One region of the Lactiplantibacillus plantarum genome, then DNA from elsewhere that is predicted to be linked to it. Evidence: a T-box and tRNA genes for the amino acid it is inferred to sense, from the RefSeq annotation. Region 1 holds a T-box; the other holds one or more tRNA genes.

What was found. The T-box of region 1 lies ahead of leuS (leucine--tRNA ligase). A T-box ahead of a tRNA ligase gene usually reads a tRNA of that ligase, here a tRNA-Leu.
Region 2: it encodes a tRNA-Leu, which carries the amino acid that the T-box ahead of leuS (leucine--tRNA ligase) is inferred to sense. The anticodon was not compared.

What each region holds. Positions count from the first base shown of each region.
Region 1 covers NZ_CP039121.1:1,266,380-1,273,224, forward strand. Annotated here, with positions in the region: gene E5260_RS05795 (glycosyltransferase) at 1-1,416, shown strand, start outside; partial or broken gene E5260_RS05800 (poly(glycerol-phosphate) alpha-glucosyltransferase) at 1,427-1,780, shown strand; gene E5260_RS05805 (hypothetical protein) at 1,867-2,064, shown strand; gene E5260_RS05810 (tRNA (mnm(5)s(2)U34)-methyltransferase) at 2,160-2,687, opposite strand; gene E5260_RS05815 (phosphatase PAP2 family protein) at 2,756-3,439, opposite strand; T-box leader at 3,552-3,762, shown strand; gene leuS (leucine--tRNA ligase) at 3,901-6,327, shown strand.
Region 2 covers NZ_CP039121.1:2,729,381-2,736,225, reverse strand. Annotated here, with positions in the region: gene E5260_RS12920 (Tex family protein) at 1-1,325, shown strand, start outside; gene E5260_RS12915 (SprT family protein) at 1,325-1,771, shown strand; gene E5260_RS12910 (homoserine dehydrogenase) at 1,837-3,123, shown strand; gene thrB (homoserine kinase) at 3,132-4,007, shown strand; tRNA gene E5260_RS12900 (tRNA-Leu) at 4,063-4,147, shown strand; gene E5260_RS12895 (C39 family peptidase) at 4,379-5,233, shown strand; gene E5260_RS12890 (mannose/fructose/sorbose PTS transporter subunit IIA) at 5,524-6,498, shown strand; gene E5260_RS12885 (PTS mannose/fructose/sorbose transporter subunit IIC) at 6,534-6,845, shown strand, end outside.

The DNA.
Region 1 (6,845 bases):
GCGCCAGCCCAGATTGTGACTAAGATGTATGACCGTTTGCTACATCAGACCATGGGAACTTTTCAGTTAGCAAACCAGCAAGTGCTGAATATGTTTGATTACTTTCAACAAACCACGGATGTGCCAACTAAAGTTCTGCATACTGATGACATGCATCTGCCAGTTGAATATGCGGTAGAAGTGGGTGCCAACTTTAGCAAAATTTTTAATGGTGATGAACACGTTAGCAACGTCGGCTTTATTCCTGGAACGATTGGGCGCGTCTTTTACCAAGAATTCTTCGACAATCAAGGTAACTTATCTTCAACTGACCTGTGGGATTGGCGAGGCTTCAAGTCCAGTACACAATATTTTGGTCAGAACGGTAAACTGGTTTTGGAACGGTTTTATAATCTACAAGGCGAGACCGTTATTGAGCAGTACTATGTACCTGACACTAACGGTAATCCGCTAGCGTCACGTTTGATTTTAAAGAATTATCGTGATCAAGCAGAGCGCTTCTTCCAGGACGCGAACCATTTATTTCGTTTCTTCTTGGCCGAACTCAGTCATTTGGACAAGCAAACGACGACCTTTATTAGTGATCGCCCAGGTACCAGTGTGAAGCCGTTGTTGGAACTTCAGGATGATTCTCACAAGTATGTGACGGTTCCAATTTATCAGGCGAAGGATATTAATGACCCAATTCATTCCCCGTTGGACGGGTTCTTAACACCGGCCTTCGATAATCTGCAACACTTTGATGGTTTCATTACAGCTACTGAAAGTCAGGCTCAGCATCTGCGGACGCGGTTCCCTAAAGCTAAGGTGACAGTGTTACCAACTGTAACTACGAGTCCGTTGGCGCAGAGTAAACTACAGCCAATCACGGCCCGCCCCAAGCAATTGCTATACGTTGGGCGGCTGGCGCCGGATCGGCAACTGAATCAGTTAATTCGGACCATTGCGTTAGTTAAGCAACAGGTCAAAGAAATTCAGTGTGACTTTTACGGCTACGGCGATCCAGAGTATCTTAAGACGCTGAATAAGCTGGTTGAAGAATTAAAATTGACGAATAATGTGCATTTATTAGATTATCATCCTGATTTAGAAACACGTTATGATGATTATCAGCTGTTGCTCAATACCGATATTGTTGATGGTGGTCCAATGAGTATGCCGGAAGCCATGAGTCACGGAATTCCAGTGATTAGTTATCGCTTTAATTATGGGCCTAAAGATTGGATTGATGACGGTCATGACGGTTTCATCGTTGATCCTGGCAATCAATTGGCGCTGCGTGACCGGGTCATCGAATTAATGACGGATACGAAGAAGTTGACGGCATTCAGCGAAGCCGCCTTTAAGAAGCTTCATACGTCACAAACTGACTTAAAAGTTTGGCACCGTTGGCAACAATTACTGGGTATTAAGTAGGAGGGCGCATATGTATTATTTCTTAAACGATAACATGCAATTTTCAAAATCAGGAATCGAACAGGCGGAAATCAACCGACTGACTTTATTCAAGAAGCACCATGTGGCCGCTAAAATCGTGACCCGCGTATTCGCAATGAATTTGCACGATGTGCTTGAAGGGGCCAACATTGCCGATGCTGATTTTGTTAATCTTTTTGACTTCTTTTGTGGTAGTCAGTCGGTCAAGCGTCAAAGGTTTGATTTGGCCGACTTTGAAGTGCCAGCCGATGCTATCAAGACCCGAAAGGATAATCAGATTCAAGTCATGGAACGTGGTAAGTTAATCATGATTATTTACCTTCGGGCCGGTACGGAAGCCGTTTTCAAGCAGTGGCAAGCATTGTTAGATTACTTTAAGCCTGCTAAGGTCACGGCTTAAGTAGATTTGACGGCAAGGGAGGGCGCAAAATGTTAATGATTATGACCATTTATGGGACCGTTAAGATGTTTACCCGAATGATCGTGTACTGTGGCATCGGTGGTCTTGTCCTAATTGTTCGTCACCATAATCGTAAGAAGCGGCGTAACGAGATGGACGAGGGAACTAAGCGGATCATGCGTAATACCCCTAAGGATGAGAACGGTAAGTATCCGTGGGAGAAGTAAGGTACCATTGGTTTTTAAGTTAAGTATCTAATTGAAAAGACCTGTCAGACGAAGCTAATCGTCTGACAGGTCTTTTCGGCTAATTTATCGTTAAATTAACGTTTCTGAATGGCCAACAAATATGGCGGCACATGGACTTGATTAATAAACTGATATTGTAGGACTTGGAATTGATGCTGGTCTAAATTCGTTACGTAATCCAAAACGGCTTGTGCTTCTGTCGCACCACCGGGATGACCAGCATAGACTAGCAGGATAATGAGTCCGTTGGTGACGAGGCGTTCCTGAATGGCTTTTATGGCCGTTAACGTTGTCGTTGGTTTCGTAATAATTTGTTTATCGCCACCTGGTAAATAGCCCAGGTTAAAGACGGCACACTTGATAGGTTGATCAGCGGCAATCTTATCTGCGATGTGTTCATGGCCCGTTTGCCACAGAGTGACTTGATGGGTGAGCGCTGCTTTATCTAAGGCAGTTGTCGTCGCTTCAATGGCCGCTGATTGAATGTCGAACCCGTCGACGTGACCAGTAGTCCCGACCAGATTGGCGAGGTAGACGGTATCATGGCCGTTGCCAACCGTCGCGTCAATCACGTGGTCACCGGGATTGACGACTTGGTTCATTAGCGCGTGGCTATAAGCTAATGCCGAACTGAGTTGAATGAGTGTTACCCCCTTGTTGAATTCATGAATTAGGGCCGCAATCGAAGCGGTCCGTGCCGATAACGCATACTAAAACGCGCACTTATATATAGTAAAACACTTCCAAGTAAAAGGCCACCGATTGTATCGCTGGGATAGTGGACGCCCACGATGACCCGGCTGATCATCATTAACAAGATGGCCGTTATGCCGAGGGCAGTGAGCCAGCCAGTCAAGGCATTGCGGTGCCAGTAGTCAAATGCCAACACGAGCAGACTACCGATAAGGACGGTCGTTGTTGTTGAGTGCCCGCTGGGGTAACTATACCCCCCAATTTGGACAAGTCGCCAAGCGGTTGGCCGTGGCCGCATGATGACCTGTTTGATGAGATAATTACCGTAGCCGGCAATCAGCCAGGTGGTGACCCAAAAGAAGACTGCGCCGCGTGGGTTATGGCCCAGCCAGAGTGCCAGGCCGATAATTAACGTGATTATGGTGATGGTGTGGGGATTGCCAAGCTGCGTATACGTGACCATCGCGTGTTGAAACCACTGGGGACTATGATGCCAAAAATTAGCAACCGTGGTGTCAAAGTGTGTTAACCAAGGCGCCCGTTGCCATACCGCGGCCGTCCAGCCTAACCATCCTATAAATATAAGTAGAATCAAACTGTCCGAACGTTGCCAGGATCGTTGCTTCAATACTGATTCCTCCGATAAATAAATTATTGCCATTATTATAGCATTTTTATCAGGGGTCCGATTAATGCCGATGATAAAATTTATCGCCAGCGGGGCTTGGGCCCTTGAAAAAAACGTGCTGGTTTGCTACTATGAAAACAATAACTTTACGACTCTGAGAAGGAATAGTAGTGGCTGGTGTTTTGCAGAAACTCCGTGGTAGTTGCAAACGGGGATTCACCAATCATGAACTCACCTTCGAGTCTTCCGGCTGAACAAGATTGTAGGTACGGACGTGGTTTCGCGTTAAGATTCCCAAGAGGCCACGGTAACGTGGAATCATAGGTGGTACCGCGGAACCCGTTTTCGTCCTATAAGCTTAATTGGCTTATAGGATTTTTTTGTTTTTTAACCGCTTTTACTGAGTTGAAGCATGAAAATGCCATCTTGAATAGTCAGTTGGAAAGTCGCAATGCTAGCTTTTACATACAAGGCAGCAAGAAAGGGGCACTACTATGGCATACAACCATAAAGTCATTGAACGCAAATGGCAACATTATTGGAAGGAAAACAAAACCTTCAAAACATTAGATACGACGGATAAGAAGAAGTATTACGCCTTAGACATGTTCCCATACCCATCTGGTCAAGGATTACACGTTGGACATCCTGAAGGGTATACGGCCACGGATATTATGTCACGGTTCAAGCGGATGCAAGGGTACAATGTCTTACATCCAATGGGTTGGGACGCATTCGGTTTACCCGCTGAACAATATGCGCTCAAGACGGGGCATAACCCGAAGGACTTTACGGCCAAGAACATCAAAAACTTCAAACGTCAGATTCGGTCATTAGGTTTTTCATATGACTGGGACCGTGAAGTGAATACGACTGATCCAAGTTACTACAAGTGGACGCAGTGGATCTTTGAACAGCTCTATAAGAAGGGCTTGGCTTACGAATCTGAAACGTTGGTCAACTGGGCTCCTGATATGATGGGTGGAACGGTTGTTTCTAATGAAGAAGTGGTTGATGGTAAGACGGAACGCGGTGGCTATGATGTTTACCGGGTGCCAATGAAGCAATGGAGCCTCAAAATCACGGCCTATGCGGACCGGTTGATTGATGACCTGGACGATATTGATTGGCCAGAAAACATCAAAGAGCAACAACGTAACTGGATTGGCCGCTCAGTTGGCGCATCCATTCGTTTCAAGGTTGCTGGTCAACCTGACGATACCGAGATTGAAGTGTTCTCAACGCGGCCAGACACGCTGTTTGGCGCAAGTTACATGGTCTTGGCACCTGAACACGACTTAGTTGAACAATTGACGACACCCGAACAAGCGGACGCTATCAAAGCATACAAAGCTAAAATCGCCAGCAAGTCAGACCTTGAACGGACTGATTTGAATAAGGACAAGACCGGGGTCTTCACTGGTAGCTACGGCATCAACCCGGTTAATGGTGAAAAACTGCCAATCTGGATTGCCGATTATGTTCTGGCTTCATATGGAACTGGGGCCATCATGGCAGTGCCTGCTCATGATGATCGGGACTTTGAATTTGCACAAAAATTTGATTTGCCAATCAAACCTGTCATTGCGGGTGATAATGATTATGACCAACAAGCTTACACTGGCGACGGGGAACACATCAACTCAGGTTTTGTTGACGGTTTAGCTAAGCAACCAGCTATTGATAAGATGATTGACTGGTTAGGTGAACACCATGCCGGTGAAAAGAAGGTCAACTATCGGTTACGTGATTGGATCTTCTCACGGCAACGGTACTGGGGCGAACCGATTCCAGTTATTCACTGGGAAGACGGCGAAACGACGTTGGTTCCTGAAGATGAACTACCATTGCGGTTACCAGCAACTAAGAACCTGGAACCATCAGGAACTGGTGAAAGCCCGTTAGCGAATATCGACGACTGGGTAAATGTCGTCGATGAAAACGGTCGTAAGGGGAAGCGTGAAACCAACACGATGCCACAATGGGCCGGGAGTTCATGGTACTTCTTGCGTTACGTTGATCCGCACAACCGTGAAGCTTTGGCCGATTATGACAAGTTGAAGTACTGGTCACCCGTTGACTTATACGTGGGCGGTGCAGAACACGCGGTCTTACATCTGCTTTACGCACGTTTCTGGCACAAGTTCTTATATGACTTAGGCGTTGTGCCAACCAAGGAGCCATTCCAGAAGTTAGTTAACCAAGGGATGATTTTGGGTGATAATCACGAAAAGATGTCTAAGTCGCGGGGGAACGTGGTTAACCCCGATGATATTGTTGACCAATATGGTGCCGATACGTTGCGGTTATACGAAATGTTCATGGGACCATTGGAAGCTTCGATTCCGTGGAGTACCGATGGGTTACATGGTGCCAATAAGTGGATCGAACGGGTTTGGCGCTTAATGATCGATGAAAACAATCGTGTTCGCGATCGAATCACGACTATCAATGATGGTAAGTTGACGAAAATCTACAACGAAACCGTTAAGAAAGTCACGGAAGACTATGAAGCTATGCGCTTTAACATTGCGATTTCACAAATGATGGTCTTCGTAAACGAAGCATACAAGGTCGACGATTTACCAATCATTTATATCGAAGGCTTTGTGAAGTTACTGTCACCGATTGCACCACATTTGTCGGAAGAACTATGGTCATTATTAGGCCATGATGACACGATCACCTACGCCACTTGGCCAACGTATGACGAATCTAAGTTAGTAGAAGACACGGTCCAAATCGTGCTTCAAGTTAATGGTAAGGTTCGCTCGCACGCCGAAGTCGCTAAGGATATGGGCAAGGATGAACTTGAAAAACTAGCCCTGGCGGATGAAAAAATCCAGGAATTTACGGCCGGCAAGACAGTTCGTAAAGTGATTGCCATTCCTGGTAAACTGGTTAACGTGGTTGCCAACTAAGTACCACGACCAGTATCAACTTAAATGAATATCGCTTAAATTAATCGTGATGGTGACTGACAATTGTTGGTTGCTATCACGATTTTTTAACTACTCACAGAACTAATTAGTGCGGTTACGATTGATTTGGTTAAGTGAATAAAGATTCTGAGGACGTTCTGGTTCGGTTTGGGAGACAAATCACACGTGTTTTTGGTGGGCAGAGTGTGTGCAACCACCTATGCTTAACTTAAAACTAGCAGTAACGTGGTTTAATCAGCGGAAATGGATATCATGGCGGCACTCTGCTGTAATCGAATTTGAGACCGCATCGTGGCCGCTGGTAAAGCGTACGGATTGGCCTTTTTTCTGTATCAGCCATAGGGTATCGGACGGCGGTACGGTTCGCCAATAGCTGGTGCAGTTGTCAAGACCTTATCATTAAAGTTCGGTTAAACTCACGCATAAGGCCGGAATTGAATTGCAACTTGTTTGTTTTTCATCTAAAATGATTAGGATTGAATTAAGAAAGTGGGTTA
Region 2 (6,845 bases), 1.5 Mb from region 1:
CCATCGAACGTGAACTTCGCAACGAATTGAGTGCGGCTGCCAATGAACAGGCCATCAAAGTCTTTGGCGATAATTTGTACCACTTATTAATGCAGGCACCATTAAAAGGTCGCGTGGTATTAGGGTTCGACCCCGCTTACCGGACGGGGTGTAAATTAGCCGTGATGGATGCGAATGGTAAGTTCTTAGATAAGCTTGTGATTTATCCACACAAACCAGCCCCAACTGCCAAACGGGAAGCTGCTGCGGGTGAGTTTAAAGCCTTTTTAGAGAAGTATCATGTTGAAATGATTGCGATTGGTAACGGGACGGCTTCCCGCGAATCCGAGGAGTTTGTGGCACAGGTATTGAAGACTATGACCCGACCGGTTTATTATGTCATCGTTAACGAAGCCGGGGCTTCCGTGTACTCTGCTAGTGCTAAGGCGCGTGCTGAATTTCCTGAGCTACACGTTGAACAACGTAGTGCGATCAGTATCGGCCGGCGACTACAAGACCCACTGGCAGAATTGATCAAAATCGATCCGAAGTCAGTGGGAGTGGGGCAATACCAACACGATGTGCCCCAGAAGGAATTGACAACGCAGCTAGATACGGTGATTGAGACCGCGGTTAACCAAGTTGGGGTCAATTTGAATACCGCTAGTTCGGAGCTATTGACGCATATTTCGGGGCTATCCAGCACGATTGCCCAAAATGTGATTACTTATCGGGATGAAAATGGCGAATTCACGAGCCGACCACAATTGAAAAAAGTGCCGCGGTTGGGACCGAAAGCTTATGAACAAGCGGTCGGCTTCCTGCGAATCATTGACGGCAAGAATGTTTTTGATAACACGGATATTCATCCAGAAAGTTATCCCGCAGCCAAAGCGTTATTGGCAGCGGCTGGATTGAAGACGACGGACGTTGGGACGACTAAAGCCCAACAGTTGAATCAATTAGATTTAGCGCAACTTGCGACCAGCACCGGTGTCGGTGAACTGACCTTAAAGGATATTATTAGTAGTTTGCAAAAGCCCGGGCGTGATGTTCGTGATACGATGCCCGCACCGTTACTCCGGCAAGACGTTTTAAAGATGAGTGATCTAAAACCAGGGATGCAGTTGCAAGGAACCGTACGCAACGTGGTCGACTTTGGGGCGTTTGTGGATATTGGTGTCAAGCAAGATGGCCTCGTACATGTCTCCAAACTAACGGATAAGTTCTTGAAAGATCCGCGTCAGGCGGTGGCAGTTGGCGACATCGTAACGGTGTGGGTCGAAGAAGTTGATGAACAGCGGCAGCGCATCGCTTTGACGATGATTGCACCGGCTGAAGCATAATGACTGATTTAGAGTTACAGCAGCTCGTTGCGACCATTTCCATGCATGATTTTCACCGTCCGTTCCAGCACCGCGCTTATTTTAATGCTCGGTTACGAACGACGGGTGGTCGTTATCAGTTGGCCTCGCATGATATTGATATCAATCCGAAGATGCTGACTGATTTTGATGAGGCCACCTTGATTGGCGTCATCAAGCATGAATTGTGCCATTATCATTTACATTTGACTAAGCGGGGATATCGGCATCGTGATGCAGACTTTAAACGATTACTCGCGCAAGTGGGTGGCTCGCGCTATGCACCAGCGCCGAAGCAGGCGACGGCCCGGCCGTATCGGTATATTTATGAATGCCAACGGTGTGGCCGGCGGTATTACCGCAAGCGCCGCATGGACACTCGCCGCTATACGTGTGGTCGTTGTCAGGGGCCAATTAAATTAGTCTGAAAAGGTTTGCTAAAGTGGTACGCTTCCGATAGAATTAGCTTAACTATTGATATGGAGGGATTAAGATGGAAACGATTAAAATTGGTGTGGTCGGACTAGGCACAGTCGGGACCGGCGTTGTAAAAATGCTTCAAGCGCATCAGGAAAAGATTTCAGAAATTACCGGTCGTAAGTTGGAACTAGCCTGCGTAGTTGTCCACAACTTGAAAAAGCACGAACAAGTTGATTTGGGGGACGTTCAGATGACCGACCAAATCGCGACCCTGCTTGATGATCCGTCCATTCAAATTATGGTCGAAGTGATGGGTTCAATTCATCCGGCGAAGGAATATATTACGCAAGCCTTGCAAGCTGGCAAACACGTGGTGACGGCCAATAAGGACTTGATTGCGCAATATGGCCGGGAGTTGGTTCAGATTGCTCGTGAAAATCATCGCGACTTATTCTATGAAGCTAGTGTTGCTGGTGGGATTCCAATTTTACGGACGATTGATAATAGTTTCGCCGCTGACCGGATTCAACGGGTCATGGGAATCGTCAACGGGACCACTAATTACATCATGACGCAGATGCTGACTAAGCATTGGTCGTATGATCAAGCCTTGAGCTCAGCACAAGACTTGGGGTTTGCCGAAAGTGATCCCACTAATGATGTCGAAGGCCTTGATGCGGCGTTCAAGATGATTATTTTAACGCAGTTTGCCTTTGGGATGAGTCTTTCCCTCGACCACGTTCAAGTTCAGGGAATTACGAAAATCAGCCCAGAGGATATTGCGGAAGCTCATCAGCTTGGGTATACGATTAAATTACTCGGGATTGCGGAAGAAATTGACGATCGCATTGCGGTATCAGTCGGGCCTGTGCTCGTTTCTGATCAACATCCACTTGCCACGGTACAAAATGAGAATAATGCTGTAATGGTAACGGGAACGGCTGTGGGGAACACGATGTTTTACGGTCCCGGCGCTGGAGAACTCCCGACCGCCAACAGTGTGCTGAGTGATATTACAACGGTTGCGAAAAATATTGCGTTGAATACGACTGGTAACACGTTTAACTCTTATCGCCAGGAGACAGTCTTAGCAACGCCTGAAGATGTTGTGTATCCTCACTTTATTGCCTTGAAGATGCGTGATGTGCCGGGGATGATGATGAAATTGACGGCGATTATGACCCGCGCAGAAGTTTCATTTAGTCGAATCATTCAAAATCAATTAGGTGACGGCAACGCTCGTGTTGTGATCATTACCCATGCCATGAATGATCAACAGTTAGCAGATATCACTCGTGAAATCGGTGAACAAGAGAATATGCAACTATTAGCGAGTTATAAAGTTTTAAAGAATGCGTAGGTGAGGACATGTTAACGATTTCGGTTCCGGCGACTTCCGCTAATCTTGGTCCCGGTTTTGATTCAATCGGTCTGGCGCTGGACATGCAACTAACGCTACAAGTGTTGCAACCTAGTGACCATTGGCAGATTGACCATCCCTTTGGGGCGGATGTGCCGACGGATGAACGCAACTTAATTATTAAAACGGCGTTGCATTTGGTACCAGATTTACAACCACAGCATTTACAGATGGCTTCAAAAATCCCGTTAGCGCGCGGATTGGGTAGTAGCTCGACGGCCATCGTAGCCGGCTTAGTGCTGGCAAACGAATTGACCGGCGCAACGCGCTCTTCTGCTGAGCTACTGGAAGTTGCCACTCAACTGGAGGGTCATCCAGATAACGTTGCACCAGCCCTATTAGGAGGCTTGGTTGTGGCGACGAACACTGATGGACGCGTCCGTGCGGTGAAGTTACCGTTACCGATGCTTTTTGCAAGTGTCTACGTGCCTAACGAACCGCTATTGACGACCGCCAGTCGCCAAGCCTTGCCAACTGAATTGGCGTACCACCAAGCCGTTACTGGTAGTAGTGTGGCAAATACGTTAGTGGCTGCTCTAGCAACTCAAAATTGGGACGTGGCGTTACCGCTGCTAGAACAGGACCAGTTCCATGAACAGTATCGGGCTAAGTTAGTGCCGGCACTACAAACGGTTAGAGACCATGCCCATGCTCTGGGATTAACGGGGACTTATTTGAGTGGTGCTGGGCCGACGGTGATTACTTTGGGTGATTACGGTCAACTCGCTACGTTGCAGGCACAATTGAGCCAAGATACAACACTCACCGGCCAATTATTCTTATTGCCAATGGATGCAACTGGTGTAAAAGTACAAAAATCTTAAAATAAGCTTGTCAGACTCGCAAAATTTTGTTATGATATTTTTTGTGAGTTGTGATGCGGCCATGGCGGAATTGGCAGACGCGCAAGATTAAGGATCTTGTCGGGGTTAACCCGGTGGAAGTTCGAATCTTCTTGGCCGCACTAACGAATATAAGAATCGATTTCGATAGGTTAAGCCTTGAAGGATCGATTCTTTTTTTGTTGCGGTAAATTGGACTGGTCACGTTATTCCAGGCTTGCTTTTTTGCCAACTACTTCAACTATGTTCACCAAATTTGCCGTACCTTATTGTTTAATCTCATGATTACCAGCATTATAATGAAAACGGTTAATCTACTGATTACGATATTAAGAGAAGGCGAGGACCAGGCATTGATTAGAATGAGTAGATGGTGGTGGCGTATCTTGGTGGGCGGCTTGCTGGTTAGTGGCGTGGTTTACCCCGCACAAGCGGCCGTAACGACTTATCCGATTACAGGGATTCAGGTGGTGCAGCCGCGGGTCTATCAGACGAATAGTCAGAACGGTGTCGGTTACCATTTAACCGTCGTGCGTCATCAGCGTGCCCAATTGCGTGTTAATTTACATTTAAAGTATCACCAGCATACACAGTGGACGCGTACTGAGCAAGCTGATATTTATCGCAACGGGCATTACCAACGCTTCTACTATGTGCATAATGGTCATCAGCAGAGCGGCTGGATAGCTGCTAATCAGCTAAAACCCGCCAGTACGGCGTCGGTTCAACTGCGGGTACCACTGATTGACCAGCTACCGGAGTTGCCAACGGGGTGTGAGATGACAGCGACTACCATGATGCTGCAGTATGCCGGCGTTAATATTAATAAGGAACAGTTTGCCAGCCACGTGCCGCGCAGTTCGAATCCTAACACTGGCTTTGTTGGCGATCCTGCTTCGGCCTATGGTATTGGTCTCTACATCTACCCCCAAGGCTTGTTACCAACGATCCGCCACTATCTGCCGTCCGCTGTAGATCTCAGTGGGGTGGGCCTGCAACGAATTAAAGTGCAGCTCGCTAAACGTCATCCGGTAGTCGCTTGGGTTCAGGGACTCGATGGTTTTGCGAGTCATACAGTGACGCTCACTGGATATACAGCGGCAACTATTAGGTACAATGATCCTTGGCGTGGTCAATCCGGACAGATGGATAACCAAGCGTTTGAGACGATGTGGCAATTAAATGGTCGTCGGGCACTGAGCTATTAAGAAATTGATACCATAGTTAACATTAGTTACTGTTTCATAATTTTATATTAAAAATACGCTATTTGACACACAAAATAATCGTTTTTAATACTGTATCGCACTAGTGTATCAACTTCTAGCCTGAAATAAGGGCTTTTAGCTTTAGTGTATTTTGGCACGGAATTTGCATATATATAAGTGAGTGCGAAAAAGATTGCGCTTACAGTATCAAAAACATAAATAGTTACAGGCAATTTAGATATTATTTATTCGTTTTATATGACTGTAACGAAAAAATAGGAGGTACAAAGATGGTAAGCATTATCATTGCTAGTCACGGCGAATTCGCTAAAGGCATCTATCAATCTGGATCAATGATTTTCGGCGAACAAGAAAACGTTCAAGCCGTTACGTTGATGCCTAGCGAAGGCCCTGACGACATCAAGGCTAAGTTGGAAAAAGCCATTGCTTCATTCGACGATCAAGAGCAAGTCTTATTCTTAGTCGACCTTTGGGGCGGTACACCATTCAATCAAGTTAACGGCTTGTTTGAAGCACACAAGGACAAATGGGCAATCGTTGCCGGTTTGAACTTGCCAATGTTAATTGAAGCGTATGCTTCACGACTTTCAATGGATTCGGCACACGAAATTGCCACGCATATCATTGAAACTGCTAAGGATGGCGTAAAGGTTCGTCCTGAAGCATTAGCACCTAAGGAAGAAAAGGCTGCTGCCGCTGCAACGACCAACAATAACGCTGGCCGGCCAGGGAAGTTGGAATATGGGTTAGCACGGATTGACTCGCGACTCTTGCATGGACAAGTTGCTACTGCTTGGAGTAAGACAGTTAACCCAACTCGGATCATTGTTGCGTCTGATAACGTTGCTAAAGACGAACTGCGGACTAACATGATCAAGCAAGCAGCGCCATCTGGTGTCAAAGCGCACGTTATTCCAATTGCTCAAATGATTAAGATTGCTAAAGATGACAAGCACTTTGGTGGTCAAAAGGCGTTGGTCTTATTCGAAACACCACAAGATGCATTACGTGCAATCGAGGGTGGTGTGCCAATTAAGACATTGAATATTGGTTCGATGGCTCATTCGGCTGGTAAAGTTCAACCAAACAAGGTTTTGGCATTTGATCAAGATGATATCGACACTTACCGTAAACTTGAAAAAGACGGCATCGAATTTGATGTTCGGAAGGTTCCAAGTGATGGTAAAGAAAATATGGATAACATTTTGAACAAAGCTGAAAATATGTTGAAGGAACAAAAGTAGTTCCAAGAATATCAGAAAAGATGGAGGATTAAATCATGAATTTGAACGTAATTCAAGTGATTTTAGTCGTACTTGTATCATTTTTAGCTGGTATGGAAGGTATTTTGGATGAATTCCACTTCCATCAACCAGTTGTTGCATGTACCCTAATCGGATTAGTAACCGGACAATTAGTCCCATGTATTATCTTAGGTGGGAGTTTACAAATGATTGCCTTAGGTTGGGCCAACATTGGTGCCGCCGTTGCACCTGATGCTGCGTTAGCATCAATTGCATCTGCAATTATTTTAGTTTTAGGTGGTCAAGGCCGTGCCGGAGTTACTTCAGCTATTGCGATTGCCGTTCCT